Regions from separate parts of the Rahnella sp. 1L-D-7-B-C2 genome, predicted to be linked through region 1. Evidence: predicted binding sites of a transcription regulator. Region 1 holds the regulator's gene; the other holds the start of a gene.
What was found. Region 1 encodes Fur, which represses iron uptake genes when iron is present. Its sites were predicted from a motif close to ATAATAATGAGAACNACTATCAA; they were not measured.
Positions count from the first base shown of each region.

Region 2: AC0Z7K_RS21510 (TonB-dependent siderophore receptor) is a predicted target of Fur. The motif match lies at 12,233-12,255, and genes of this name have one in related genera.

Region 1 covers NZ_JBXAVQ010000001.1:659,250-675,118, reverse strand. Annotated here, with positions in the region: gene nagC (DNA-binding transcriptional regulator NagC) at 1-133, opposite strand, end outside; gene nagA (N-acetylglucosamine-6-phosphate deacetylase) at 154-1,293, opposite strand; gene nagB (glucosamine-6-phosphate deaminase) at 1,372-2,172, opposite strand; gene nagE (PTS N-acetyl glucosamine transporter subunit IIABC) at 2,567-4,519, shown strand; gene glnS (glutamine--tRNA ligase) at 4,734-6,404, shown strand; gene chiP (chitoporin ChiP) at 6,824-8,287, shown strand; gene chiQ (ChiQ/YbfN family lipoprotein) at 8,301-8,642, shown strand; gene AC0Z7K_RS02985 (beta-N-acetylhexosaminidase) at 8,657-11,338, shown strand; gene fur (ferric iron uptake transcriptional regulator) at 11,483-11,938, opposite strand; gene fldA (flavodoxin FldA) at 12,253-12,780, opposite strand; gene AC0Z7K_RS02970 (methyl-accepting chemotaxis protein) at 13,200-14,864, shown strand; gene ybfE (LexA regulated protein) at 14,943-15,224, opposite strand; gene ybfF (esterase) at 15,480-15,869, opposite strand, start outside.
Region 2 covers NZ_JBXAVQ010000021.1:4,577-20,445, reverse strand. Annotated here, with positions in the region: gene AC0Z7K_RS21580 (HD domain-containing protein) at 1-347, shown strand, start outside; gene yqfB (N(4)-acetylcytidine aminohydrolase) at 394-699, opposite strand; gene AC0Z7K_RS21570 (hypothetical protein) at 743-1,318, opposite strand; gene AC0Z7K_RS21565 (cupin domain-containing protein) at 1,715-2,149, opposite strand; gene AC0Z7K_RS21560 (transglycosylase SLT domain-containing protein) at 2,207-2,812, opposite strand; gene AC0Z7K_RS21555 (GlxA family transcriptional regulator) at 3,022-3,999, shown strand; gene gap (type I glyceraldehyde-3-phosphate dehydrogenase) at 4,078-5,088, shown strand; gene AC0Z7K_RS21545 (VOC family protein) at 5,200-5,613, opposite strand; gene AC0Z7K_RS21540 (MarR family winged helix-turn-helix transcriptional regulator) at 5,864-6,322, shown strand; gene AC0Z7K_RS21535 (MFS transporter) at 6,511-8,241, shown strand; gene AC0Z7K_RS21530 (HlyD family secretion protein) at 8,289-9,338, shown strand; gene AC0Z7K_RS21525 (isopenicillin N synthase family dioxygenase) at 9,339-10,352, opposite strand; gene AC0Z7K_RS21520 (NAD(P)-dependent oxidoreductase) at 10,563-11,459, opposite strand; gene AC0Z7K_RS21515 (YebF family protein) at 11,677-12,048, shown strand; gene AC0Z7K_RS21510 (TonB-dependent siderophore receptor) at 12,292-14,424, shown strand; gene AC0Z7K_RS21505 (ABC transporter substrate-binding protein) at 14,536-15,651, opposite strand; gene AC0Z7K_RS21500 (LLM class flavin-dependent oxidoreductase) at 15,860-15,869, shown strand, end outside.

The DNA of each region.
Region 1 (15,869 bases):
GCTGGCTCACGTCGGCGATCTGAATGCGCGATATGGGCCCCTGCTGATCAATCAGGCGGTAAACCGCCGCGCCGTTTAACTGCTTAACCAGATCAACGTTGCCGATTTGTGCCTGCTGTCCGCCAGTTGTCATCAATACTTTTATCCGCTCAATTAAACTTCGTCACCGTTAACGATAGTTTTTGTGATTTTAAAATCATGAGTGAACGCGGTGAGGTTGGCGACTTTACCTGCTTCGATGCTGCCTAATCGGTCATCGAAACCAATCGCACGTGCCGGATAAAGCGATGCCATACGCAATGTTTCATCCAACGCGATCCCGACATGTTCGACGCTGTTTTGTACCGCTTCAATCATTGTCAGCGCCGAGCCGCTCAGTGTTCCGTTCTCGTCCACACAGAGTCCATCACGGTAGTATATTGTTTTACCGGCAAAAATGAACTCATCAATATTTGCCCCCGCTGGCGCGGTAGCATCGGTGACCAGTACCAGCTTGTCGCCTTTAAGCTTTTTCGCGTTGCGGATATTCGCCCAGTCCACGTGCAGACCGTCGGCGATGACACCGGTATAGACTTCTGGCGTATCAAAAATTGCACCAATCAGGCCAGGCTGGCGGCCGGTAATGGCCGGCATTGCATTATAAAGGTGCGTAGCAAAGGAGATTCCGGCGGCAAAACCTGCGCGCGCCTGCTCATACGTTGAGTTGGAATGGCCTGCTGACACCACAATGCCCGCATCACGCAGCTGGCGAATGTAATTTGCATCGACCTGCTCGGGCGCGAGGGTGAGTTGGGTAATCACCTCGGCGTTGGCACACAGAAAATCAATCATCGCGCTGTCTGGCAGGCGGATAAAGGCCGGATTGTGGGTGCCTTTTTTCACCGGGCTCAGATATGGCCCTTCGAGGTGCAGACCCAGCGCCTGATTTGGATATTTTTCCAGATAAGTGCGCATGACGCTGATACCGTGTTTCATGTAGTCATCGCTACAGGTGATAAGCGTCGGCAGGTAACTGGTACAGCCGGATTTTTCGTTGGCTTTCTGCATGATTTCTAACGTTTCTATGGAAATAGCTTCCAGAGAATCGTTGAACTGCACGCCACCGCAACCGTTCAGTTGCAGATCGATAAATCCGGGGGCAAGAATGGCACCGTCCAGACTGCGGGTTTCCACATTTGCCGGCAGCTCGCTGACCGGACAGACACGTTCGATTTTGCCATCGGCAATCACGACTGCGTGGTTATCCAAAACGTCGTGACCGGTATAAATCCGGCAGTTAATTAAAGCGTACATCATGCCCCCATTCCCCTTCATCTTTCGAGCCGCAGCCATCACAGCTGCGACTCAAATGATTTTGGGGATTCAGTTAAATTAAAGATTTTTCATATTTTCCGCTTCTAACTCGCGGAAATATTTAACAGTTTTGACTTTCAGTTCCATGGTGGACGGTTCGTCACATACCATCACGGCTTTAGCGTGCAGTTGCAGACAGCTGATGGTCCACATGTGGTTAATGTTGCCTTCAACCGCCGCTTCCAGAGCCTGCGCTTTCGCGTGACCGGTAACCAGAATCATCACTTCTTCTGCATCCAGCAGCGTACCCACGCCAACGGTCAGGGCGTATTTTGGCACCTGAGACACATCGTTGTCGAAGAAACGGGAGTTCGCGATACGGGTTTCGTGCGTCAGCGTTTTGATACGCGTACGGGAAGCCAGCGAAGAAGCAGGTTCGTTGAAAGCAATGTGACCGTCGTTGCCCACGCCACCCATGAACAGGTTAATTTTGCCGTAGGATTTAATTTTTGCTTCGTACTGACGACATTCTTCGTCAATATCTGGCGCATTACCATTTAGCAGGTTGATGTTTTCGCTTGGAATATCAACGTGATCAAAGAAGTTTTTGTACATGAAGGTATGATAGCTCTCAGGGTGTTCCTGTGGCAGGCCAACATATTCATCCATGTTAAAGGTTACGACGTTTTTGAAGCTAACCTGGCCTGCTTTATGCATGGCGATAAGGTGTTTGTAAGCTTCAAGTGGGGTACCACCGGTAGGAAGGCCCAGAATGAAAGGACGTTCGGCAGTCGGTTTGAAGGCATTGATACGTTCAACGATATGTCGTGCAGCCCATTTGCCAACTTCAGTGGTGGTGTTTAAAGGAATCAGTCTCATCACGTACCTCTAGTTTCAGAATATTGAATATACTGTTTATACCCTTAGTCGTAACGAATGACTTCGGATATACGTAGACAAAGCTAAAGCAAAGTTCTTCGATTCAAAGGCGGTCTTGTTAAGCGTAAACCACCGTGAAAGTTTATGGATGGCACAATACCGTCTAGATTTTTTTAATAATAAAATAAGTTTTGTGTGTTGACCAGTCTGATGGCATGTTATCACCTCTTTTTGGTGACAATTATCACAAAAAGAGAGGTTTTAATTTGCGATACGAAATAATCTTTTTACACTCGCAGTGCAGTCGGTTAAATCGGAACGGTTAACAGTAAAGGTAGTAACCATACTAATTAAACTACTTAGGTGATTCGCCTGACGGCGGATAGGGGGAAATGTGAATATTCTTGGATTCTTTCAGCGTTTAGGCAGAGCGCTTCAGCTGCCGATAGCCGTACTACCGGTCGCTGCGTTATTGCTGCGCTTCGGACAGCCTGATCTTCTTAACATGCCTTTCATCGCGCAAGCCGGTGGCGGGATTTTTGATAACCTCGCATTAATCTTCGCTATCGGTGTGGCGTCGAGCTGGTCTAAAGACAACGCGGGTGCGGCTGCATTAGCCGGCGGTATCGGTTACTTCATCCTGACCAAAGCGATGATCACCATCAACCCGGCCGTTAATATGGGTGTGCTGGCGGGTATCATCACTGGTCTGGTCGGCGGTATGGTTTACAACCGCTGGTCTGACATCAAACTGCCTGACTTCCTGAGCTTCTTCGGTGGGAAACGTTTCGTTCCTATCGCAACCGGCTTCTTCTGTCTGGTTCTGGCCGCTATCTTCGGTTACGTCTGGCCTCCGGTGCAGGATGCAATCCGTGCCGGTGGTGAGTGGATCGTGGGCGCTGGCGCATTCGGAGCGGGCATCTTCGGTTTCGTTAACCGTCTGTTGATCCCAACCGGTCTGCACCAGGTACTGAACACCATCGCATGGTTCCAGATTGGTGATTTCACCAACGCTGCCGGTACCGTGTTCCACGGTGACATCAACCGCTTCTACGCGGGTGACGGCACGGCGGGGATGTTCATGTCCGGCTTCTTCCCAATTATGATGTTCGGTCTGCCAGGTGCGGCATTTGCCATGTACTTCGCAGCGCCTAAAGAACGTCGTCCATTGGTCGGTGGTATGCTGGTTTCCGTAGCGGTGACTGCATTCCTGACAGGTGTAACTGAGCCATTAGAATTCCTGTTCATGTTCCTCGCTCCGCTGCTTTATTTAGTGCACGCCATCCTGACCGGGATCAGCCTGTACGTCGCAACGGCTCTGGGTATTCACGCAGGCTTCTCCTTCTCTGCGGGTGCTATCGACTATGCGTTGATGTACAACCTGCCGGCGGCAAGTAAAAACGTGTGGATGTTGCTGGTGATGGGCGTTGTGTTCTTCATCATCTACTTCGTTCTGTTCAGCGTGATTATCCGCATGTTCAATCTGAAAACGCCGGGTCGTGAAGACGACATTGAAAACATGGGCGCGCCGGAAGCGAACAGTAATACCGAAGAAGGCCTGAACCAGCTGGCGCTGAGTTACATCGGTGCACTGGGAGGTTCTGACAACTTCAAAGGGATTGATGCCTGTATTACCCGTCTGCGTCTGAACGTGAAAGATGCCGGCACCGTGGATGATGCCGCGTGTAAACGCCTTGGCGCATCCGGCATCGTTCGTCTGAATAAACAAAGCATTCAGGTTATCGTTGGTGCAAAAGCCGAATCTCTGGCAGATGCTATGAAGAAAGTGATTGCACGTGGCCCGGTCGCAGCAGGTGTGGCAACGGCTGCGCCGGTAGTGACCACCAAAACGGCCCCTCAGGCAGTGCCAAACACGATGAAAACCGTGGTGGAGACGCTGGTGTCTCCGGTAACGGGTGATGTTGTGGCGCTGGATCAAGTGCCTGATGAAGCCTTCGCCAGCAAAGCTGTCGGCGACGGCGTTGCGATCCGTCCGACCGGTAAAACCGTGGTCTCGCCTGCTGCGGGGACTATTGTTAAAATCTTCAATACCAATCATGCCTTCTGTCTGGAAACCGTTTCTGGTGCTGAAATTGTGGTTCACATGGGGATTGATACCGTCACGCTCAATGGTAAGGGCTTTACCCGCCTGGTCGAAGAAGGCGCGACGGTGACTGCCGGTCAGCCTGTTCTGGAACTGGATCTGGACTATCTGAACGCCAATGCGCGCTCAATGATAAGCCCGGTTGTGGTCAGCAATATCGATGATTACACCGGTGTTGTTTCTCTGGCGAGCGGTTCCGTGGTGGCCGGCCAGACCAAACTGTTCGACATTCAGGGCAAATAATCTTTTTGTCTGAGTGAAGCAGTTTCAGAAAGCACTGTTTTAAAAAAGACAGTCAGAACGGGAAGAGAGCGATCTCTTCCCGTTTTTTATTGTTTTCGGACAGCCCGCAAAGGGATAACCACGATTTTATGCAACTAACGGTTGTTTCCCGACGTGGCTTGTTGGAACATAAGCGGTTATCCGTAGAGTCAATGTTGCGTAGAGGAATTGCACAATGAGTGAGGCTGAAGCCCGCCCAACAAATTTTATCCGTCAGATTATTGATGAAGATCTGGCGACCGGGAAACACAATACCGTTCACACCCGTTTCCCGCCTGAGCCTAATGGCTATTTGCATATCGGCCATGCGAAGTCTATCTGCCTGAATTTCGGCATTGCGCAAGACTACCAGGGTCAGTGCAATCTGCGTTTTGACGATACTAACCCGGCAAAAGAAGACATTGAGTTCGTTGAGTCGATCAAACACGACGTCCAGTGGCTGGGCTTCGACTGGAGCGGTGATATTCACTACTCGTCAGACTATTTCGATCAACTGCACGCATACGCGCTGGAGCTTATCAACAAAGGCCTGGCGTACGTTGATGAACTGTCTCCCGATCAAATCCGCGAATACCGTGGCTCGCTGACTGCGCCGGGCAAAAACAGCCCGTACCGCGATCGCAGCGTGGAAGAAAATATCGCGCTGTTCGAAAAAATGCGTAACGGCGAATTCGCCGAAGGTGCAGCCTGCCTGCGTGCCAAAATCGATATGGCATCGCCATTCTTTGTGATGCGCGATCCGGTCATCTACCGTATTAAGTTTGCCGAACATCATCAGACCGGCACAAAATGGTGCATCTACCCGATGTACGATTTCACCCACTGCATTTCCGATGCGCTGGAAGGGATCACCCATTCACTGTGTACGCTGGAATTCCAGGACAACCGCCGGCTGTACGACTGGGTGCTGGATAACATCACTATTCCATGCCATCCGCGTCAGTATGAGTTCTCTCGTCTGAATCTTGAATACTCCATCATGTCCAAGCGTAAGCTGAACCTGCTGGTGACGGATAAGATTGTCGAAGGCTGGGACGACCCGCGTATGCCGACGGTGTCCGGTCTGCGTCGCCGTGGTTATACCGCTGCGTCTATTCGCGAATTCTGCCGTCGTATCGGCGTGACCAAGCAGGACAACAACGTCGAAATGATGGCGCTGGAATCCTGTATCCGTGACGATCTGAACGAAAACGCACCGCGCGCCATGGCCGTTATTAACCCGGTTAAAGTTGTCATTGAGAACTTCACCGGTGATGACGTGCAGATGGTGAAAATGCCGAATCATCCGAGCAAACCGGAGATGGGCACCCGCGAAGTACCGTTCACCCGTGAGATTTACATCGACCAGGCTGATTTCCGCGAAGAAGCGAACAAGCAGTACAAACGTCTGGTGCTGGGCAAAGAAGTTCGCCTGCGTAATGCTTATGTGATCAAAGCGGAACGTATCGAGAAAGACGCGGAAGGTAACATCACCACCATCTTCTGTTCTTACGATATTGAAACGCTGAGCAAAGATCCTGCCGATGGCCGCAAGGTGAAAGGTGTGATCCACTGGGTTTCAGCTTCAGAAGGTAAACCGGCAGAATTCCGCCTGTATGACCGTCTGTTCAGCGTTGCGAATCCGGGCCAGGCTGAAGATTTCCTGACCACCATCAACCCGGAATCTTTGGTCATTGCACAGGGCTTCGTTGAACCGTCTCTGGCCGCTGCTCAGGCAGAAGTCAGTGTGCAGTTCGAACGTGAAGGTTACTTCTGTGCCGACAGCCGCTATTCAAGCGCTGAGCACCTGGTGTTCAACCGCACCGTCGGCCTGCGCGAGACCTGGGAAAGCAAACCCGTCGCCTGACTGAAATATCACGTCTGACTCAACGCAGCTTCGGCTGCGTTTTTTTATGCCTGTAAAAAGGTGTATTTGATTTTCATCACGAATTAATGTGTTTTTGATGGTCACTTTTTAGCTCCTTGATTTAACCACTTTATGAATGCTGAAACGTGTAAAGTGTGTGGTTATTTTATTTAATATCATGAATATTAATGGCTTTACTCTTTTCCACCTGTTTAATTCCTTCCGTGCCGTTTCTGTTACACTTTTTCATCTTTATGTGCACTTTGTCATATTTCAGAGAACAATGATTAATTACTCATTGATAATTCGCGTCGCGAAAAATACTCTTACTCTGCTTTTTACGGTTACGCCGCTGGCGGCCGCTTTTAATACCCGTTTGGGTTTTGCACCATCTTTTTTAGTCAAAACGAGGAATTTCTATGCACAAGCACCTTAACCGGGGCAGGGGATCGGCTTATCTGAAACCTGTGATGTACACTCTGGCCGGCACCTTACTGGGTGGCGGAATGATATTTTCTAAAGAAGTCAGAGCGGAAGGCTTTATTGATGATTCCACGCTGACTGGCGGAGTTTACTACTGGCAACGTGAACGTGACCGCAAAGATCTGAACAAGACCAAAGAAGAAACCCGACCTGACGGCTCGAAAGTCACGGTCAACAACCCTGATTACGATAAGTACGCCACTAACCTTTCTCACTCCACCGCCAACCTGAATCTGGATTTCTCCTCCGGTTATGCGTGGGATATGTTCGGTATCGACGTCGCAGCTTTTACTGCGATTGAGCTGGCTGAAGCCAGCGACAGCGGCCACCCGAACGAAATCGCTTTCTCTTCCAAAAACCACGCCTACGACGAAGATTACTCCGGCGATAAGGGCGGGGTCAGTCTGTACAAAGCCGCAGGTAAATTTAAATATGGCGGTTTCTGGGGGCACGCGGGTTATATCCAGCCTACCGGGCAGACGCTGATCGCGCCGCACTGGAGCTTCATGCCGGGTACCTATCGCGGCGCGGAAGCCGGTTATAAACATGATTTCGGCGAACCGGGCGAGCTGAGCTTCTCCTACATGTGGGCGGACGAATATAAATCTCCGTGGCATCTGGAAATGGATGATTTCCGCCAGAATGACAAGAAAACCGGTGTCTCCTACATTCACTCCCTCGGCGCGAAATATGATTTTAAAAATGATTTCGTCCTCGAAGCGGCCTATGGCGAAGCGGAAAGCTACGTCGATCAGTACTTTGCCAAAGCGTCCTATAAGGTCGATCTGCTGGGCAATCCGCTGACCACCAGCTACCAGTTCTACGGTGCACAAGACCGTATCAGCGACAAGAACGATCCGAACAGTTTGTATGACGGCCTCGCATGGTTGCAGGCGCTGACATTCGGCTACACCACGGGTCAGTTCAACTGGCGTCTTGAAGGAACGATGGTTAAGGCAGAAGGGAATCAGGGATATTTCCTGCAGCGTATGACACCGACTTATTCCTCATCCAACGGCCGTCTTGATGTGTGGTGGGATAACCGTTCTGACTTCAACGCCAATGGTGAAAAAGCAGTCTATGCCGGGGTGTTATACGATCTGGCCAAATGGGATCTGCCGGGCTTCGCGGTGGGCGGTTCTTACGTTTACGCCTGGGACGCCAAGCCAAGCACTAACGCGGCTTATGACCAGAGCCAGCGCCTGAAAGAGAGCGCCTGGAGTCTGGATGCGCTGTACACCATTCAGGAAGGTCGAGCCAAAGGCACGCTGTTCAAACTGCATTACACCCAGTACGACAACCATTCGGATATTCCGAGCTGGGGCGGTGGTTACGGCAACATCTTCCAGGATGAAAAAGACGTCAAATTCATCGTTATCGCTCCATTCACTATTTTCTGAGGTCGCCATGTCGATGAATAAATTACTGATGATCGTTGTTACTTCCGTTCTGTTGGCTGGTTGTGCTCCGACAACGGCGCAAAAAGAAGACACCAAACTGCGTGAGGCCTACAGCGCCTGTATCAATAAGGCGGAAGGATCGCCGGATAAAATAGCCTCGTGCCGGACTGTACTGGACGTCCTTAAACAGGAAAAAGCACACAAGCAATTTGCCGAACAGGAAACGGTGCGTGTGGTGGATTACCAGCGCTGCCTGACCGCGCGTAAAACCGGTGACGGCCAGGCTTACGCCGACGACTGCGGCAAAATCTGGCAGGAAATCCGAGCGAATAATTCCCCTAAACCAACGAATTAAGGATGAGGTTGAAGATGAATAAATTCAGACTCAACGCACTGGCAGCAGCGACGCTGATGGGCGGGATGCTTGGCGGTATGTCTGCGGCGAATGCCGATCAGCAGCTGGCAGACCAGCTTAGCCAGCTGAAAGTGAATTATGCATTACAGGATAATCAGGCCGGTGCGCACGGTACGGATTGCAGCCTGCTGGGCGCCGACTGGGCATCCTGCAACACGGCCATCATCACCCTGACCAATGCCGGTGAGGCGATCGAAGGCAACGACTGGGCGATTTATTTTCACAACGTTCGCCGTATTTTGAAAGTCGATAACGATCAGTTCACCATCACCCGCGTGACCGGCGACCTGCATAAAATCGAGCCGACCAACAAATTCAAAGGCTTCCCGGCCAATCAGTCGGTCAGCATTCCGGTGGTCGGCGAATACTGGCAACTGTTTGAAACCGATCTGATCCCGCGCTGGTATGCGACATCGTCAAATGCCCAGCCAAAAGTGCTGGCGAACACCGATACCGAAGATTTGCATCAGTTCGTCACGCCGTTTAAGGGCGACCAGTGGAAGCGCACGGCGGATGACAAAAACGTTCTGATGACGCCGGTCAGCCGTTATGTGAAAAATGACGAGCTGAAAGTACTGCCTGCGGCGACCTTGCGCGGGCAAATTATTCCGACACCGCTGGAAGTGAAAATTCATGCGAAAGATGTGTCGCTGGCAGGCGGCGTGGCACTCGATCTGAGCGCGCTGGCCAAACCGGCGGCGATCGCGGTGACCGAACGCTTTGCGCTGCTGGGCATCACTGAAAATGCCAAAGGCTATCCGATCACTACGCGCATTGAGAAAGACAAATTCAGCGGAAAGCAGGCGACTGAAGGCGCGTATATTCTCAATATTGGTGAGAAGGGTGCACAGGTTACCGGTTTCGATCAGGCCGGCGTGTTCTACGGTTTACAGTCGATTCTTTCTTTAGTGCCTGCCGATGGCAGTAAAAAAATCGCCAGCCTGGACGCCAAAGATGCACCGCGTTTTGAATACCGCGCGATGTTCCTCGACGTTGGCCGCAACTTCCATTCTAAAGCCGCGGTTCTGCGATTACTCGACCAGATGTCCGCATACAAACTGAATACTTTCCACTTCCATCTTAGCGATGATGAGGGCTGGCGCATCGAGATCCCTGGCTTGCCGGAGCTCACGGATATCGGCAGTAAACGCTGTCACGACCTGACTGAAACCAAATGCCTGTTGCCGCAGTTGGGTTCTGGCCCGGATTCGGACAACAACGGCAGCGGGCATTTCTCCCGTGCCGATTACATCGAGATTGTGAAGTACGCCAATGCGCGTCAGATCAACGTGATCCCGGAAATCGACATGCCTGCGCACGCCCGTGCGGCGGTGATTTCAATGGAGGCGCGTTACCGAAAACTGCATGCGGCGGGTAAAGAGGAAGAAGCCAATGAGTTCCGCCTGCTGGATCCGACTGACACCTCAAATACTACCGGCGTCCAGTTCTATGATCGCCACGGGTATCTGAACCCTTGTATGGAATCGTCCAAACGCTTTGCAGATAAAGTGATTGGCGAAATCGCCCAAATGCACAAAGAGGCCGGACAGCCGCTCAGCACCTGGCATTTTGGCGGTGACGAGGCGAAAAACATCTTCCTCGGTCCGGGCTATCAGGATAAAAACGGTAAGATCGATCCGGCAAAAGGCGTGATTGATCTGAGCAAGCAGGATAAACCCTGGGCGCAGTCACAGGTCTGTCAGGCAATGATTTCTTCCGGCAAAGTCGCGGACGTTGAGCATCTGCCAAGTTACTTCGCAATGGAAGTCAGCAAGCTGGTGAATGCCCACGGTATCGAAAGAATGCAGGCATGGCAGGACGGCCTGAAAGATGCCAGAGATGCCAGTTCCTTCGCCACTAAACGTATCGGCGTAAACTTCTGGGATACGCTCTATTGGGGCGGTTTCGACTCAGTAAACGATTGGGCGAACAAAGGCTTCGAAGTGACAATTTCGAATCCGGATTACGTTTACTTCGACTTCCCGTACGAAGTGACTCCGCTGGAAAAGGGGTTCTATTGGGGTACACGTTACAGCGATGAAGCGAAAGTTTTCAGCTTCGCACCGGATAACCTGCCGCAGAATGCTGAAACCTCTGTCGATCGTGACGGTAACGCTTTCGAGGCGAAAAGTGACAAACCCTGGCCGGGCGCGTACGGGATTTCCGCACAACTGTGGAGCGAAGTGGTGCGTACCGATGACCGGATGGAATACATGATCTATCCGCGACTGTTGCCGCTGGCAGAACGTGCCTGGCACCGGGCAAACTGGGAAATGGATTATAAGGCAGGACGCGAATTCGCCGGTGGTAAAACTCATCACGTCGATACCAAAGCACTGCACACCGACTGGCTGCGCTTCGCCAACCTGATGGGGCAGCGAGAGTTACCGAAAATGGATGCGGCAGGCGTTGCTTATCGTCTGCCTGTGCCGGGCGCGCAGGTGAACGGCGGAAAACTTCAGGCGAATACGTCGCTGCCCGGGCTGGCGATAGAGTATTCCGTCGACGGTGGCAAGCAATGGCAGCGTTATGATGATGTTCAAAAACCGCAAATCACCGGTGACGTCTGGGTACGCTCCGCGTCTGCGGATGGTAAACGCTTCAGCCGTGCAGAGCCGGTGACAGATAAGCTTTAAGCGAAACCGCCTGAGGCTAAAAAACAAAACCCCGGTTTTCCGGGGTTTTTTACATCTGATGTTCATCGCGTAGGCCAAAAAAAACCGCTTTTCAGCGGTTAGTTAAGTCTTTACGTTGACGGCAACTTCGCCGAACCGGGCAGATTACTGCGCGGGTTTATCATTGTGCAAAGAATCATCTTCGCGGCAATCGCCTGCTTCACAGTGACCGTACAGGTACAGGCTGTGGTTGGTCAGTTTGATGCCATGTTTCTTAGCGATTTCACGCTGACGACCTTCGATATATTCGTCGCGGAATTCAATCACGCGGCCACAATCTAAGCAGATCAGGTGGTCGTGGTGATGTTGCTGGGTCAGTTCGAATACGGATTTGCCGCCTTCGAAGTTATGACGGGTCACGATACCGGCGTCATCAAACTGGTTCAAAACGCGGTAAACCGTCGCCAGACCAATCTCTTCACCCATATCAATCAGTTGTTTGTACAGATCTTCCGCACTCACGTGATGACCTTCCGGCGCTTGCAGCACTTCCAGGATTTTAAGGCGCGGAAGCGTGACTTTTAAGCCGGCTTTCTTCAGTGCGGTGTTGTTGTCAGTCATGCGGATTCAGTCCTGTTACTATGTGCTAATCAAGTTGAGGCATGGAGCCTGTGGCATCAGCGGCACAAAATTGTTCGTTTAGGATCCTTCGTTTAACGGAAGTGTGCCGATCCCCTAAACGATTGCCTGTTAATAAAGATCACTAAATGCCAGTCACACCAGATAATGCAACGACTTGATCGATAGAAAAAACAGATGAACTCAGTGTACCTTGATACTACGGAAAGTAACAATTTTGTTGTGGCTAAATTGTTAATTTCAGTAATAGTTTGGCCCTTCAATTGTAGAATAAATCCTCAGGGCCAACAGGGTTTTTAGCCAATAATTTCTGAAAGGCTCAATTCTTCTGTAATTTGCTTAACCCACGCATCAACGCGCTCATTGGTTAATTCAGGCTGACGGTCTTCGTCAATCGCCAGTCCGATGAAGTGTTTATCATCGGCCAGACCTTTTGAGGCTTCGAAGTGGTAGCCTTCGGTTGGCCAGTGACCCACAATCACCGCGCCGCGTGGCTCAATGATGTCGCGCACGGTGCCCAGTGCGTCACAGAAATATTCTGCATAGTCTTCCTGATCGCCACAGCCAAACAGCGCAACCAGCTTACCTTCGAAGTCGATCTCTTCCAGGCTAGGGAAGAAGTCATCCCAGTCACACTGGGCTTCACCGTAATACCAGGTTGGAATACCGATCAGCAAAATATCGAATTTTTCCAGATCCTCTTTGCTGCTCTTCGCAATGTCATGCACCTCAGCAACATCTTTACCCAGTTGTTTCTGGATCATTTTTGCGATGTTTTCGGTGTTACCTGTATCGGATCCAAAGAAGATTCCTACTACGGCCATAAGATGTCTAACCTCTTGTTCTCAATGATAAGCCCTACATTGCAGGCAATAATAACGCTGATAATAGCAAACTCGCGTGGCGGAGAATATGCTTCTGCGCGCCTTCTTAACTGACGAATAAGTTTATCGGCCAAACTTTTTAAGTGTTATCGCCTTCGTGTCTTTTGAATGTCTGTGTTTAACCTCAAAGGTATTGAGGTTAAAAGCAAAGTGAAGAAATAGTCCGACGCACTCCTTAAGTTTAAGCACGCTCAGCCGATAGATGATGCGAGAGCAATCTCAACATAATAAAGAAATCGATGCCCGGAGAGGTGTTCAAACATGTCCAGAGGCACCCGCCCGCTGGTTACATGTCTTGATTCTCCGCATCCCCCTCAATCCTCAGACCAGAAACAGTCATGTTTCGAGAGAGGCATATCGTGCAGTTTTTGAAAAACATTACCATCAGGACCGCTTTATTAGCCATTCTTGGCGTTTTTTGCGTCATGTGGGCCGGTGTATCGCTTTACACCGTCAGCTCGCTTAACACACTGACCCAAAACACCAGGAACAGTTCCGAACTCGTCAACAACATGGCGCTGATCAGCAAAGGAAATGATCAGTATTTTCGTACCGTCACCCGTTTGAGCCGTGCCGTCTCGCAGCTTCAGGCCGATCCGACCAAAGGGCCGGAAATTTTTGATAGCGCAAAACAGTCTCTCGATGGCCTGACTCAGGCTTTGGCGGGATTTAAAGCTGCGCCACATCCGGGCCTGGAAGAATCTGCGGTTCAGGAGTTGCTTGCCAGCTGGGAAAGTCTTGTCGCCCAGGGCGTCAACCCGTTGTTTGAGGCTGCCAGCAACAAAAATATCGATGTCTACAATCAGTTAGCGAACACCACCGTTCCGCCGCTGAGCCGTGATTTTGGCGCGGCAATGCAAAAAGTCAGCGGCCAGATTGCCGTGGACTTCAGCGCGGCGCAAACGGAATCTAACCATCTGACCTACGTCAGCAAAGTGATTCAGATTACAGCGTTCATCATTGGTCTGATTATTCTGCTGCTGACTGACCGCTATCTTGTTATGGCGCTGGTGAAACCGCTGGATAAGATCCGCGATCAGTTTGCACTGATTGCCAGCGGTGATCTGACAAATCAAATGGAAGAGTTTGGTAAAAACTGTGCCGGTAAGCTGATCCCGTTACTCAACATCATGCAAGCCAGCCTGGTGAACACGGTTCAAACCATCCGCAACTGTACCAACAACATTTATCAGGGAGCGTCCGAAATTTCTGCCGGCAATAACGATCTCTCTTCCCGTACGGAAGAGCAGGCCTCGGCGCTGGAAGAAACGGCAGCCAGCATGGAAGAGCTGACCGCAACGGTGAAACATAACGCCGACAACGCCCATCACGCCAGCCAGCTGGTGATTGAAGCGTCTGGCACCGCCCGCAAAGGCGGCAACATTGTGGCCGACGTTGTCAGTACCATGAAAGATATTTCCGGCAGCTCGAAGAAAATTGCTGAGATAACCTCGGTCATCAACAGCATTGCCTTCCAGACCAACATTCTGGCGCTGAACGCTGCGGTAGAAGCCGCGCGCGCAGGTGAACAGGGGCGCGGATTTGCCGTGGTCGCCAGCGAAGTGCGTAATCTGGCACAGCGCAGCGCGCAGGCCGCGAAGGAGATTGAGCAGCTCATCAGCGAATCGGTTTCCCGCGTTGACAGCGGATCCAAACTGGTGGAGAACGCCGGTCAGACCATGAACGAAGTGGTGCGCTCGATTACGCATGTCACCGACATCATGGCGGAAATCGCGTCTGCCTCCGATGAGCAAAGCAAAGGCATCAGCCAGGTCGCTGTGGCCGTCACGCAGATGGACAGCGTCACCCAGCAAAATGCCGCGCTGGTGGAACAGGCATCTCAGGCCGCCGTTTCTCTGGAAGAGCAGGCCGCATTGCTCAATAACGCCGTTGCGACGTTCAAACTACGAGACAGCGTCACGCGCGTCGGGTCAAAACCTGCGGGAATGATTTCTGCGCCGTTGTTACGACCGGATACGGGCATGATTTCTGCGAAAAGTTCGGAAAACTGGGAAACGTTCTGAGTAATGCAGTGAAGGGACACGTTGAGCAGTATAAGTAGAAAAACAAACGGGTAGCCTGAAAAGGTTACCCGTTTTTAATCAGCCTTCATGACCGTTAAGATGCGCCAGCAGCATCTCTTCAATCAATTCGCTCCGGCTGATATTGCGTTCTTCTGCCAGCTTATTGAGTGTATCAACAGCATCGGCGTTCATTTTCAGCTCGACACGACGCAGGCCGCTCGCTTTATCGCGGCGTAACTGGTTGCGCTTGTTGATCCTGAGCTGTTCATCACGGGATAGCGGATTTGTTTTTGGACGCCCCGGACGGCGGTCATCTGCGAACAGATCAATCGTCGTGCGATCCAGTTGTTCTTTTGCCATAGGTAGCGGTACAACCAGGGAAGTTTTTACATCGGAAAACGGCAAGCCGATTCCTGACGAGCGTTTCACACATTTCGGGCTAAGAAACCCTGACCCAATTCACCCCCCGCCACTCGACCTGAGCGAAACGGGGCGGCAAAATTATAGCGCGCAATCATACCCTAGCGCGCCAGGAGTTCACAACGCCTGATTGCCCTGATTTCATGATAACTTCTGAAGTTGTGCAGACTTTTTGCACAATTTATCCCCAGGATGTTAAACCTCAGGCGAATCGATGAAACGATGCACAGCGCGTAGCACGGCGTCAGGTTTTTCCGCGTGAACCCAGTGACCGGTTCCGGCGACCACATAGGCTTTTGCCTGCGGGAACTGGCGGGCAATATCTTCACGGTAGGCGTCCTGCACATACGGCGACAGGCCGCCGCGAATGAATAAGGCCGGGTGATCCCACGCGGGCACATTCTCCCAGCCGATAATCGTATCGTACTCACTCATCAAAACCGGCACGTTGAAACGCCATTCTCCCTGCTGGAAGGATTTGAGCAGGAACTGGATCACGCCATCTTCCTTTATATGCTCTTGCATGCAGGCGGTGGCAGACGTGCGATCGCGTACTCCGGCGGTGGTCACGGCATTAATCGCGGC
Region 2 (15,869 bases), on a different contig from region 1:
CCAGGGATATGGATAAAGTCTGGACAGCCATTGCGTTACACACCACACCCGGCATTCCCGAGTTTATGGATCCAGTGATTGCACTGGTGACAGCAGGCGTAGAAATGGATGTTCTGGGGATTAATTATCTGGAATATCAGGATGATGTGCGAACAGCCGTGGTCGATGCGCATCCGCGTACGGCTACGTTTAAAGAAGATATTATTCAGGCCTTTTATGACGGCATAAAAAACAAACCACAAACGACGTTCGGTAATGTTAAAGCCGACGTGATTGCTGATAAAGAACCAGCATTTATCAAAGGGAATTTCTGTTCGATTATCCGCAATTCACGCTGGCAGGGCTGAGAAAGAAAAGGGAGCGCCGGTGTTAAAACGGCGCACTTTATGGCAATTAAATCAGGCGGAACTCAATCATAAACAGCTGTTTAAGCCCCGGATAAATCTCGCTGATCACCTGTTTCAATTCCGGTAATGTCATGTTTTCTTGTACCGCGTGGGCGTTGTTGAGATCGTCAAACAGTACCGGCGTCACGCCAGTCACTTCAATAGTGCAGAAATACACATCATCTTCATAACGGCTGACGCGCACCTGATCTCCTGCAACAAAATCTGCATCGCTGGCTTCACGCAGTGTGATGGTTTTACGACCGGCAAGGATATCGGTTTCAAAACGGCCATAAAAAGTGATTTTTTTCATAAATTTTCCTGCATTTCCAAAATGGTAAATCGTTTGTGAAGACCTAAGAACACATTTCAACACAATAACCATAATTATCCGCATTGTTTAGTGCGTATAAGGGGTTCTTATCCCGTAAATACATGGCTTCCTGAGCATACTTTTCGGTTAAGAAGCAGGGGGATTTTCGGTTAGTTCCCAGCACTAAATGTGAAAGTTCATGTGCCAGAGCGATAATTTGTACACCGCGTGTATTGCGGTTTTTCATCAAATATTTCACTCTTTCATTAGGTTCAATTACGCTGAACTTTTTCGTCAGATAAATGGCAGGAACACGTAATGGATCATCTATACGTCGTGCAAACGTATAAGCAACTGCCGTCGGAATATCCCGGCTTCGGTCATAGGCAATGGTCAAAGGTTTAGTCGAATTAACGAAATTCTGCAGTAAAATAAGATTATTCAACAGCTCTGAAGATGACACCATTTCTTTTCCAAACCAGCTACGACGCGCTCCACGAGCCCGCGCTGAATTCCCGGTTGCATATCCAATTCCATTAACCATGTCATTCCACGCCTGCATAATAACCATTCTTGGCGCGATATGTTCGATCACATCATTTGTAATAATAGGGATCATAAACTCTCTATTTTATCAGTTGAAAATACCGGGGGATGTAGCGCCAGACTTGAGAGAATATTGAATTGCAAGATTCATATTCTCACAAATCCATTTTCCGAAATGTGAGTAAATTTAAATATTAAGAGGGGATAAATTATCCAAACTAAGCCACTTAAACAATAAGGTTTTTGAGTGGGCGCTTGAAATATTATGTAAGTTTGACTAAGCGCAAAACTATCATCTGATAGCGGTTGAGAAGACGTTGCACCTGACGAACGCTGAGGTTCTGGAGAGTACGATATTTTAAGTTTGCTAGAACCGGACATCTCAATTTAGCTACTACACCTTAAGTACGCATAATGTATATTATGTTAAATAGGATATCAGGTTACGCACCCGCAATCCTAAGTTACCTTAATCCAACTTCCCTGCCTCATCTTCAGTCCTTACTTCACCATAATGCACAGCTACCCAGACCGTTGTTTCTTTATCATCTGTCCATTCGACGCGGTGCTTACAGAGCGCGGGAATATTCACGAAGTCACCGGCTTTCATAACCCGCGTTTCGCTTTCATCTCTCAGCCGTAAACCGGCTGAGCCTTGCAGCACCATCACCCACTCGCTTTGTGGCTGGCAGTACCAGAAATCTGGTGGGCTCGATTGTCCGGTGGAAATAATTCTCTCGATACGCACGCCTGGCTGAGTTAACAACCTTTCAAAGGTTTCGGCTTGTCTGCTTAGCGCCTCGTCTGGAAAATCCGTAAACATATTATCCGGCATTGAAAACGACCTTTTCTCTAATAAAACGGTTTTGAAATTGATCGCGCTACGTGAATTCTGAGATTTCATCAGTACCATAATACTGCAGAATTTACGTAGCAAACTACCTGCTGTCAGGTTTACGCACTATAAACCGGCATAGACTTTTTCGACTTTTGCCATATATCTTGGAGCCTGAGCTGCCGGATGATATTGGCGGACGTGCCAGTGAAATGCTTCGGGCGACAGCTGGTTAATCATGCTGATGGCCGTCTGGCGGTTGCTGGAAAATGTCCGAAGCAATGCACCGGCACCGTTGGCATAAGCAACTTCGGTTGCGTAACGCCGCGTAACCGGATTATTGATCCAGTTTAGTTGCTGATGCTGCAACGCGCTGATGTAAGCCGTTCCCAAATCAATGTTGGTTTCGGGATCATATAAATCGTCGTTATCCGGGCAACCGCGTTTACCTTTGTATCGGTATGCGTCACAGCCGCTCGTTGAGGCTTTCAGCTGCATCAAACCAATCGCGTTTGAAGGACTGACGGCTTTCGGATTGTAACTGGATTCCACCTGAATGATGGCTTTCACCAGTTTCCGGTCGACTTTGTATTTATCAGCAGCATATTCGATTTCATCGTCAAAGGCGTGAGAATCATATTTTTTATAATGCGGTTTGCTGGAACAGCCTGCCAAAATCAACAGCATTAGAATCATGCATAAACGAGACGGATTTTTGAGTAATGAAGTCATGAATTACCAGGAATAAATTAGGGATTATTGGCGAAAACAAGATACCGTTATCGTCTCTGAAGGTCATGTATTAATTGGTTTTTTTTTGACTACTTAACCTCTTTTCAAGATGCGAATTCTCAGAGATTGACGATTGTTGCGCCCTGCTCTGGCATTATTCTTACGCACAGACTATTGACTTATTTTGTACAAAAAGTACCTTTAACGCCATGCATACATTTCTGATTATCATCCCCGACGGGGGCATGTTGTTCGAAGCAGCTGGTATCGCCGATATCCTCATGCAGGCAAATCGTCTGATGTCTAAGGACGCCCGAACGCCAGCTTATCAGGTTACCCTGGCCACGACGCAACCGCACCGTGTGGTTCACGGCGCTTCTGGTCTGAACCTGTTGGCTGATCACCGTTTATGCGATCTCGATCCACTCATTCCACGCGATACCATCCTTATCACTGGCAAAGGCCTGACTAAAGAAGAAGGCTCCGACGTAGTTCAGTGGATAAAAAAGGCTGCGCCCCATGCCGGCCGCGTTGTTTCCATTTGCGGCGGCGCAATGCTGCTGGCGGAAACGGGTCTGCTCAATGGACGCCATGCCACCACACACTGGCGTTTACTCGATACACTGCAATCAGAATTCCCACAAGTCCTGGTTGAACGCGGTCCGATCTACGTTCAGGACGGTACAGTCTGGACCTCCGGCGGTGTCAGTTCAGGTTTTGACCTCACTCTCGCATTGGTCGAGGACGATCACGGTTTCAATCTGGCCCGCGACGTGGCACAGGATTTAGTGATGTTTCTGCGCAGGCCCGGTAGTCAGGCGCAATTCAGCCGCTATTTGTTAAATCAGGCCGCAGAAGGCCCGATCCGAGACCTCCAGAGCTGGCTGCCAGATAACATCACGGCAGATCTTTCTGTCGAACAACTGGCAGAGCGCGTCGCGATGAGTCCGCGCAATTTCACCCGCGTATTTACTCGTGAAACCGGAATAACACCGGCGAAGTATGTCGAGGAAGTCCGTCTGAATGCTGCCAGACAGCGGCTTGAACAAACCACTCTTGGTGTTGAACAAATCGCGGTCATGACAGGCTTTGGCACTGGCCTGAATCTGCGCCGCGTTTTTGAGCGTAATCTACAACTCACCCCCACTGAATATCGCGAACGATTTTGCGCACGTATGTTGGCGTAAAATGATTCTTTATTGTCATTTACGCCAATCCAGCTTGAGGCTACATTGAATGCAGTTCCGCTAACTAAGGAGTGCATCATGGTCAAAGTTGGTATTAACGGATTCGGCAGAATCGGACGAAACGTCCTGCGCGCGGCTCTCGGTCGCGATGACTTTCAGGTGGTGGCGATCAATGATCTCACTGACAGTAAAACTCTCGCCCATCTTCTTAAATATGATTCCCTTTCCGGCACGCTGAACGCTACCGTTGAAGCAGGTGAAGGCCAGCTTTTGGTCGATGGCAAAAGCATCCGCGTATTCTCTGAAAGAGATCCGGCCGCTATTCCCTGGAGCAGTACCGGCGTCGATATCGTTATCGAAGCCACCGGTTTCTTCACGGATAAAGCTAAGGCTGAAGTGCATATCACTCACGGCGGCGCGAAACGCGTCATAATTTCCGCCCCGGGTAAAGATGACGATATTACCATCGTGCTGGGCGTGAATGACGATCAGTATGACCCGGCTAAACATAAAGTGGTGAGTAACGGCAGCTGCACAACAAACGGTTTAGCACCGGCCGCACAGGTTCTTCATCAAACCTTCGGGATTGAACATGGCCTGATGAACACCACCCACGCCTATACCAACAGTCAGGCTCTGCATGACCAGCCGGAAAAAGATTTGCGCGGCGCCCGTGCGGCAGCAGTGTCGATTGTTCCGTATTCCAGCGGAGCGGCAAAAGCCATCGGGAAAGTCATCCCGGAACTTGCCGGACGCATGACGGGTTATTCACTGCGCGTGCCGGTACCGGTGGTTTCAATCGTCGATCTCACAGTTAATTTAAAACGCGAAGCAACGGTAGAAGAAATCAACTCGGCATTCCGTCAAGCTGCTGAATCCGGCCCGCTCAAAGGCATTCTGGGCTACAGCGATGAACCACTGGTTTCGAGTGATTATCGTGGCGATCCGCGCTCGTCTATTATCGACGGCCTTTCTACGTTGGTTATTGGCGGAAAACTGGTGAAGATCCTCGCCTGGTATGACAACGAATGGGGCTTCTCCAATCGTCTGGTTGATCTGGCGGTTTTGATGGAAAAACGCGGATTATAAGCCCCCTTTTCCTGCCAGACATTATAAGTAGACACCGCCGTCTGGCGGTGTTTATCAGAGTTACAGACGACGCTGTTTTTTAAAAAGAAACAGAAAGTATGTTGTAACTAATTACTCATCTTTTGGCCCGATTTTCATAAACGGGTTATAGGCGATTTCCCAAAGATGTCCGTCCGGATCGGCGAAGTAGCCAGAATATCCGCCCCAGAATACTTTCTGTCCTGGTTTAATTAGCGTCCCGCCTGCTTTCACTGCCTGTTTAAGAATCGCGTCCACTTTTGCTTCACTGGCCACGGTTTGTGCCAGAGCCATACCGCGAAAACCTTCCCCCTGAGCACTGACCTGCGCGTCCCTGGCCAGTTCATCCCACGGGAATAAGGACAACCACGCGCCCGCCAGTTCAAAGAAGCTGACGCTGTCTGAATCAATCACCACTTTTGGAAATCCTAATCCATTTTGATAAAACTCGGTGGCGGCGGCTAAATCCTTAACGCCCAGCGTGATCATATTAATGACAGGTTGCATGCGATTTTCTCCTGAATATTGATGAATGGTTTGCCGATGAACATCTGATGCCGTTCTACTCGTGTATTTTCGATGCAATATCTCCCACGTGGATATCATCTCCCCAAAATAGCGCCCCGCTGTCTGGTTCTTCACTGCCAGACAGCGCCTTACGGTTGTCTCAAAATGTTAACAGCGGCCTCACTTTTGTGGAAAATATCACATACCGTGCTAACCTGACGCCATCAAAAGCACCATCTGTGAGGATCCTTTGACTACATTACGCCGCCGACCGGAGGCCGCTTCGCCTACCCTGCGCTTCCTCCCGGAAACCATCCATATTGGCCGCCAGTTACGGACTTATTGTGATGCCCGTTTCAAAACCATCGGGCTGACACTTGCCCGTGGACAGGTCCTGTTGCATCTGGAAGCGGCCAATGGCCGTCTTCCGCAGGGAGAGCTTACCGCACTGCTGGAAGTCGAACACCCGACCGCGATACGCCTGTTTGACAGCCTTGCACAGCTAGGGCTATTAGAGCGATGCCCCGGTGAAAACGACCGTCGGTCCAAAGACATCGTGCTGACCGAAGCAGGTAACGATCTGGCCAATCAGGTACGCAGCATGACTGACGACATATTAATCCGTGTGATGGAAGGCATCCCTGAAGAAAATATCACCGTTGCCCGTGGCGTTCTTGCCGCCATAACTGCCAATATCGCCGCGCTTTAAGTGGCGATTCTTTCTCCTTACCCTCTCTTTTTACCCGCAATAATCACTTCTGTAATTGATTGATTATTCCCTATTTGAATTTGTAAATATCACTGATATGAATAATTGAACTAGACACTTTTGAAATGCCTCACTACATTATGTAGCAAGCTACAAGCTAGTTGGGTAATGACTTATAAGGCATAACGATGACGACGCGTTCTGATTCAGATGTCCGGCAGGATGCCGGTGAATTAACAACACGGGATGCATCACCACTAAAAGAGCCCCCCGCGCCAGCAACCGAAGCCGGATCGGTCCCGCCCTCAACGCATCACCCGTTTGCCGTTCAGGTGCATGACTGGCTCTCCCGTTACCCACGATTACGTATCGGTGTATACGTCATGGCGTCGTTGATTATTGGTATGACGCAAGGGCTGGGGATCAATCTGGTGGGATCAAATCTGCCTGGGATCCAGGGATCGCTTGGAATTTCTAACGTCGAAAGCTACTGGCTGATTGCCGCGTATACCGCCACCAGTGTGACCGGCACCATCCTGCTGTATAAAATCCGTACCCAGTTTGGCTTTCGTCGCTTTGGTGAATACGGCCTGCTGTTTTTTGCCGTCGCCTCCATGGCGCAAATGTTTACCCATGATTTTCAGACCGCCGTGGCCGTGCGCGCAGTCATGGGTTTGGCGATGGCATCGCTTGGGCCGCTGGCGTTGTTCTATATGTTTGAGATTTTCCCACCGGCGAAAAAGCTGACAGCGGGACTGTGCTTTGGGCTGGCGGGCAGCCAGATTTCGTTGCCGATTTCCCGCATCATTTCGCCGCACCTGCTAGATCTCGGGCACTGGCACCAGCTGACGATGCTGGAATCCGGTCTGTCGCTGATCTGTCTGGCCATCATCTGGATTTTGCCGCTGACTCACCCGCCGCGCGTGAAAGTCTTCGAGCGTACGGACTGGATAAGCTACCCGCTGATCGCAACCGCCGTGGCCTGTATGTCGGTCGTGCTGACCATGGGCCGCTACTACTGGTGGCAGGAAAAGGACTGGATTGGTGAAGTTCTGGTCGTCGGGATTATCGCGCTGACGCTCTCATTTATGGTGGAGTTGCGACGCAAGAATCCAATTATCGATTTACGCTGGCTGATGACTCCCGAAATGCTGCTGTTTACCGGTTCAATGCTGTTCGTTCGAATGCTGCTTTCAGAGCAAACCACCGGCATGGTGGGCTTTCTGAATCTGGTTGGATTGCTCAACGATCAGCTTATTACGCTGTTTTGCATCATTCTGGCCGCGACGTTCGCCGGGCTGGTGTTCGTCAGCATTATTCATAAAGCCAACCGGATTGTTTACATCCATTTGTTCTCAATCGCACTGATTGGCGTGGCGGCGTGGATGGATGCGCATTCGACTCTGGATACGCGCCCCGAGCAGTTTTATCTGACGCAGGGAATGGTTGCCTTTGGTGGGGCAATATTTCTGCCCACCTCCCTGTGGCTCGGGTTTATCCGGGCGCTGCAATACGGCCAGAGCCAGATCATCAGTTTTGTGCTGGTGTTTCTCTCAACCCAAAATGTTGGCGCACAGGTTGGCGGTGCGTTCCTCGGGACAATTCAAATTTTGCGTGAGAAGTTTCACTCGAGCGTGCTGGTCGAAGGGATTTCACTGCAAAATCCGCTGGTGCTTGAGCGGCTTGCTCAGTACAGCCATTTGCTGAAACCGGCATTAAACGATGGCGCACAGCTCAATGCCGAGACGGTTACGCAACTGAGTCTGAAAGTGACTCAACAGGCGGGATTGCTGGCGTATAACGATGTTTTCATGGTGGTGTTTTACATGTCGCTGGGCTGCTTTGCCGTCCTTTGCGCGCACATTATTGTCGGACGGATCCAGACCAAAAAGCGCGAAGCCGCTGAGGCTGTTGCGTAAGTCATTCGTTTCTATCATCGAACTAAAAGAGTAATGCAGGAAAAGTGATGAAAAATCTATTTCGTTATCCGTCAATCATAGTGGTGCTGTGCCTGGGTGTGGTCGGCGTGATGTTGGTTTTATACAGCTGGCAATTATTTCCCTTTAATTCGCAGGTAGAATCAACCGATAACGCCTACGTACGTGGCAATGTCACCCTGCTCAGCCCACAGGTGTCAGGGTACATCACTGACGTTAAAGTACAGGATTTTATGCCGGTAAAAAAAGGTGACGTGCTGTTTCTGATCGACGACAGCACTTACCGGCAGGAATTGTTGCAGGCACAGGCCGCTGCCGCACAGCAGCAGGTGACACTGCAAAACTTCGAGCAAAATCGTGCGTCGAGCGCCGCCAGTTTGCAACTGGCCGAAGCAGAACTGCAAAGTGCGCAAGCCGCCGAAAGTAAAGCCTCGCTCGATACCGGCCGTAACAGTACCTTGCTGGCGAAAGGTCTGGTGTCGAAAACCATCGGGGATGAACTACATGCCGCCTTGCTGACGGCCAAAGCCAACGTGGCTAAAGCGCGGGCTTCGGTGAATATCGCCCGTCAGGATCTGGCTCTGGTGGATGCCAATAAAGCCTCGCTGGCAGCAGCCTTAAAGGCCGCACAGGCCAAAGTGGAAGTCGCAGAAATTAATCTGCAACATACACGAATTGTTGCTCCCTCAGACGGACAGCTCGGCGAGGTCAGCGCCCGCATGGGGCAATATGTGACGGCAGGCACGCAGATGACGTCCATCACACCGAAGGTAGTCTGGGTGACAGCCAACTTCAAAGAGCGCCAGCTGGCGGAGATGAGCGTCGGCACACCGGCGACGTTTACGGTCGATGCCCTTAACGATCGCGCTTTCAAAGGCCACGTGGTGCGAATTTCCCCGGCCGCAGGTTCTGAATTCAGCGTGCTAAAAGCCGATAATGCTACAGGTAACTTCACAAAAATCTCACAGCGAATTGCAGTACGAATTGAGCTGGAACCGGATCAGCCACAAAGCGATCGTCTGCGACCTGGGATGTCAACAGTGGTCAGTATCGATACCGCCAACTCGCCACAAAACTGATCAACGCGTGACGTCCGAATAATAACGCTGCGCGACATCAGGATGTGAGCGCAGCCGCCCTTTCAGATAATTGAAACCAACATCGCGGAACAGCGGATTCAGCGGATCGCTGGCCTCGCCCCGCGCTTCTTTCGCCAGCTCTGGCGGTAACGGGAACAGCGGCACCACGGCGTCGAGCTGCGCGCCGAGGAAGAACGCCAGCGAGAGGCGCTCACCGGCTGCAGGCGGCGACACCACGCGGTGAACGGTGGCACGCAGATAGCCGTTGGTCGCCAGCTCCAGCAACTCACCGATATTCACCACGAGCGTATCCGGCACAGGCAACGCCTCCACCCATTGGTCCTTTTCCACTTCAACCTGTAATCCGCGCTGTTCGTCCTGCAACAAGAAACTGAGGAAACCGGAATCTTTGTGCGCCCCGACGCCCTGATTCCCCTCGCCTTCAGGCCGCCCCGGATAGCGTATCAACTTGATATGTTCATTGGGCTTTTCGCCATACAGGGGATCAAACGCCTCTTCCGGCAGTTTCAGCGCTAACGCAAACGCACGCAGCAAACGCAATGACATCGCGGTCATCTCACGCTGCCAGCGCAGCAACAATGGCCGTAGTTCCGGTAACGCCTCCGGCCACTGATTCGGACCCTGTAATCTGGCCCACGCCGGGGTGTTGTCATCTATCAGCAGTTCCGGTCGCTCAGCGCCAAGATCAAACTGTTCACGCCAGTCAGGCTGACCGCGCGTAATTTCCGACGCTGCGCGGTTATAGCCGCGAAAATGTGAGGAATTGATCATCGCCACGGCCAGCTTTTCTTCTTCCGGCAAGGCAAAGAACTGGCGCGATGCGTTCTGCACATCGCTCAGTAAGGTTTTATCGACGCCGTGATTTTTAAGATAGAAGAAACCGATCTCGCGGGCGGCGTAGCGCAACTCTGACAGAAACGTTTCGCGCTTTTGCGGCGAAGCTGAAAAGTGGCTGAAGTCGATCAATGGGATATTCGTGGAAGGCTGGCTCATCACTCACTCCGCTTTGAATGAAAAAAGTGTTCCTATCCAGACGCTATCACAGCCTCCGAACGGATAACCAATAGCCAGATGCTCTGATTTATACTGCGAAGTTATGAATGAGGGGTGATGAATGATGAGTGATGAATGACAGGTGATGAGTAATGAATGTGATGATCTGTCATTCGTCAGTCATCACATTCACCAGAGGCTCTGGGTTTATTAAGATTGTTTATCGCCAAGGTAACGATACACCACAGCCAGATCCTTCTCGCCATAGCCGGCACTCACAACGCCCTGCCAGGTTTCGCTGATGCGTTTCATCACCGGCAGATCCAGTTTACTACCCGCTTCCAGCGCCAGATTGATGTCCTTCAGCGCCCACGTCAGCTGCATTTGCGGTGTATAATCGTCGCTTTTGAACATCTCCATTTTACCTTTAATATAAGGTGCCGCCAGCGGTCCGCCTTCCAGCACGTTCCACAGGTCATCTGTGGTAAAACCGAGTTCTTCAGCCAGTTGCGTGGTTTCGGCAATCCCTTCCATCATGGCAATCAGCCAGGCATTTACCACCAGTTTCATTTTTGAAGCGCGCCCCGCCTCACCCAGCCATTTAGTCGCTTTGGATATCGCCGCAAATACCGGTTCCACGGCAGCACCCGCTTCCCGATCGCCGCTGGCCAGCACCACAATCTGCGCCTGCTCAGCCGGCGCTTTCGTGCCGGACACTGGCGCATCGATGAACACCACGTCCGGACGCTGCGTTTTGATCAGGGCGATCAGGCTGTCGGTTGCTTCCACACCCAGCGTCCCCATCTGCGCGATGATGCCGCCGTGTTTCAGCCCCGCCAGCAAACCATTATCCCCCTGATAGACCTCCAGCGACGTTTTGCCATCGGATAGCATAGTGATCACTACATCTGCACCTTCAACGGTTTCCCGCGGCGTCGTGCCACGCGTCGCCCCGGCGGTGACCAGATCATCTCCGCGGGAGGTCGTACGGTTCCAGACGCGGGTGGTAAACCCTTTTTTAATCAGGTTTGCGGCAAAGGCATGCCCCATCGCGCCGAGGCCCAGTACGGCGACGACCGGTTGTTGAAGTGTGGATTGCTGACTCATGTGTGACTCCTTGTGCAAATAATGATTGTGATAAAAGGCTAACACCGCATAGTTTCCCACGGGACTGGCTTCTGTAACCGAATGCAACAGAACGGCTGATAGTACTTAACCTCTGCTGACCAACTGGCGTAACATACGCGCTTTCTAATCGTTAAATAACATTGAATATTCTGCGCAGGCTATGATTTGGCGAAGATTTTCAGGAGCAGCAAGTACTATGAGTAAAGTCGTTTTGATCGGAATTATTTCATTCATTTTCCTGATGATGGTCGTGATGCTGGGCTCGGTCTACATATACCCCTGGTGGATGCAGCGTTCAACCGAAGGCGCTTGCGCACAGATAAGCAAGAGCAATGCGATCGACACCGTCACCCGTGACTATATGGAAAACCGTATCCCGAACTGGGGCAACGACAAAGACAATATGGGCACGTCGGTCCCGGTGTTGAGCTTCATCAGTGATGATGCGAAAGAAGATAAAGGCACTTACCACATTCCGTTCACTGCCAAAGGCCCGAATGGAACACTGGGGTATGTGGCGCATTTTAACTGCTCGAATCATTATGTTAAGTATTCGACGGTAGAGTGAGATATGCGGATGCCGCGCAATCTGCGGCTTTTCACCGCTGACCGAGAAAGTTTCGGTTTCTCGTTTGCTTTGCTCCTCCCCCTGCGAAGGGGGAGGACGATGCCAGTTAAACCCCCCCGCCACCCATAATTGTAATTATTGTCATCAGCCTTTTTTGTTTCCTTTCGTAAATCCCCCAATTAGAATGCAAACCGTTATCATTTGTATTTACTTGGTTGTATTTTATTTCAGGGAATCACTCACATGTCTTTCACTCATGTCCCGCGCGGGACTCTCCTCAGTGGATTTAAGAAATCCGTCGTTGCTGTAGCTATTCTCCACTGCTCGCCTCTCCTCGCGGCGACGCAGCCTTCTGAAGATTCTATTACCGTGAATGCGCAAGCCAATGCGCTGGATACCACCGATTACAGCGCAACGCAGAGCTCGACGGCCAGCAAAAACGATACGCCGCTGAATGAAACGCCGCAGTCAGTCAGCGTGGTCACGCAGTCGATGATTCAGGATTACGATGTGACGTCTCTGGATGACGCGATGAAGTTTGTCAGCGGCGTCACACAGGGAAATACGCTGGGCGGAACGGAAGATGGTTTCGTGAAGCGCGGGTTTGGGGCGAACAGTGACGGGTCAATTCTGATTGATGGCGTGCGCAGCAATCAGGGGCTGGGGTTTGATTCGACGATTGATCATATCGAAGTGCTGAAAGGATCGGCGTCACTGCTGTATGGGATCCAAAACCCCGGCGGCGTGATCAACATGATCACCAAAAAACCGCAGTATGAGTGGAATACCCGCGTCAGTGGCCGTACCGGCGGATTTGGTGGCGGAGCGGGAACTCTCGACGTTACCGGTCCTCTGGGCAATGGTTTCGCATTTCGTATGATAGCCGAGCGACAGTATGAAGATTACTGGCGCAACTTTGGCAGCGATTCCCATACCCTGCTCGCGCCGTCGCTGAGCTGGTTCGGTGAAAAAGCCAGTTTCAACATCAGTTATCAGGAATACAAATACGACATTCCCTACGATCGCGGGACGGTGTTCTCCAACGGCAAACCACTGGATATCCCCTATAACCGTCGTCTTGACGAACTGGCTAACCACGCCTGGGGAAAAACCAAGCGCCTTAACACCACGTGGGAATATCAGCTGAATGAAGACTGGAAAACCCGTCTGACCTACGCCTGGCAGCAGCGCCGTTATGACAGCAATGAAGTCCGCGCCACCGCAGTAAATACCGAAACCGGCGCCGTGACCCGCCGTGCGGATGCTAATCGCGGATTCAACCATCAGACCAGCTATACGTCATGGGACTGGATCGGTAATCAGGAAATCTTCGGAATGATGAATGACCTGCTGATTGGCGTCGATTACGAGAAAAACGAAACCTATAAGCAGTACTCGTATCGTGGCAAAACCTTCAGTACGTTTAACATGTACGATCCGGTCTACGGCGTTGAACCCATTACCAACAGCAGCACTTATTCCGACAGCAACAGCAATTTGCGTAATACGCTGTATAACAAATCCATCTACCTGAAAGACAGTATTCATCTGACCGATAAATGGATCGGCGTAGTCGGGGGGCGTTACCAGCATTACAACCAGAAGCAGACATCCGGTTTCTTGAATCCCAGCCAAAGTCTGGATGATACCGATGACAAATTCCTGCCGCAGGTGGGCGTGGTTTACAAACTCACGGACGACCTCTCGTTCTACGCCAACTACAGTAAATCCTTTACGCCTTCCACCGATGTGGATGACAACGGCAACGTGGCCTCCCCGGAAAGCGGCACCACCTATGAAGTGGGTACCAAATGGCAGATTTCACCGCGTCTGGATGCCACGCTGGCGGTGTATCGCATTGATGAAGAAGACATGTCCGTCTTCATTAACGGCGTAACCCGCAATATTCCGAAAGCACGCTCGACCGGCGCGGAGCTGGAACTTAATGGAGAAATAGCCAAAGACTGGGATCTGACCGCCAACTACAGTTACGACAAAACGGAAATCACCGAAGATGACGTGAATTCTGCCAACGTCGGTAATCGTCTGGTGAATGCGCCAACCAACATGGGCAGCCTTTATCTCAGCCACACGATGCGCTGGTCAGTCGTGCCGGGAGATTTCCGCGTAGGCGGCGGTGCGCGTTATGTCGGTACCCGTGCGGGTGACCCGGAAAACAGCTTTACGCTGCCGGATTACACCGTAGTCGATGCATTTATCGCCTGGGATAACCAACTGCTGGGCAAACATACCCAGATTAAGCTCAACGTAAATAACTTGTTCGATAAAGAGTATTACTCCTCAAGCGCCGGAAATTTACGCGTGATTGAAGGCGAACCGCGCAATGTGGTGCTCTCGGCAGCGGTGGATTTCTAACAAGCAAGAAACGGACGTTTAAGATTGATCAGTTGATCAGAGCCGGCACAGAGATGTGCCGGTTTTACGGTTTACGTTATTCGTAATACGTTTTACATTTTTCCTCACCCGTTACTTAGCAGGTAACGTACTCCAGTAAGTCCCGCTGAACGGCACCGGCAGAAACTGTTGATAAAGATCTTTCATGGTTTGTTGCGGATCGACATCCTTGAACAGTTGAGGATACATCGCTTTAGCAAACACTTCTACATCCACCAGATGGTACGGGCTGAGGTAGAAGTTATGCCAGACGCTGAACGCACGCCCTTCCCGCACGGCTTTCAGCGTGGAAAGCACCTGTTGTTGATCCATCACCTGACGGAAACTCTGCGCGGCTTCTTCCTGTGTGACCTGCGGGCCCAGCATCAGATTCGACACTCGCTTGCCTTCAGGCCCCGCCATACCGGTAGTGATATACACATCCGGATTTGCGACGATCACCGCTTCCGGGTTTAAATCGCCATACACGCTTTTAAACGCGCCTTTAGCAATGTTATCGCCACCCGCAAACGCCAGCAGATCCGCCAGATTACCGTGAGAAACCGTGGTACAACAGGCTTCACGCCGCCCCAGATGCAACTGCAACATCACTGTAGGCTTCTTTCCCTGATAGGCAGCAATACGTTGTTGTACGCGACTCATATGCTGCTGATAAAAGGCGATAAAACGCGCCGCTTTTTCGGGATGGTTGAGGACATCGCCTAACAGCTTCACGCTGGGGATCGTGTTATGCAGTTGATCGACACGCAGATCAACGTAGATCACCGGGATCCCCGCTTTGGTCAGGGCTTCCTGCATCACATCGTGATCGTCCTGCTTTTTGGCGTAAACGGGCAAAATCACCAGATCTGGCTTCAGCGCAATAACCTTCTCGACGTTCATCTGGGTGTAGTTATTCTGCCCAAGCAGCGGGATCTTACCGATGTCAGGAAAGGCTTTCAGATACATCGCCCAGCTCTGCGCATCCAGCGACGCCATATCCCCCGGCCATCCCACCACATGCTGCGCAGGATTTCCGTCCTGAACCAGCGCCAGCGTATATAACATCCGGCTTTCGCCGACGACGATGCGCTGTGGATTATCGGGGACTTCAACCGTGCGTTGAGAAATATCGGTGACCGTTTTGGCCTGCACCGCACCAGCGAGCAGCAGGCAGGAGATCAACAACGAAGGAATGAACTTAGGCATAGTATCTCGGTGAAGGATTTTTAATGTGGGGATGATAATGATAATCGTTGAGAACCGCAAACGTCAGGACAGGTCTCTTTAATGCGCATTTTTAATATTAGCTTATCAATATAATGAATTTCTAACATAGTAATAAGCCGTTTATGGTGATAACTCCTGCCAGCGCAGCCCCCCCTCCGCTGGCCTCTGACCCGAGGAGAGACAGCTCATGAGCGTGC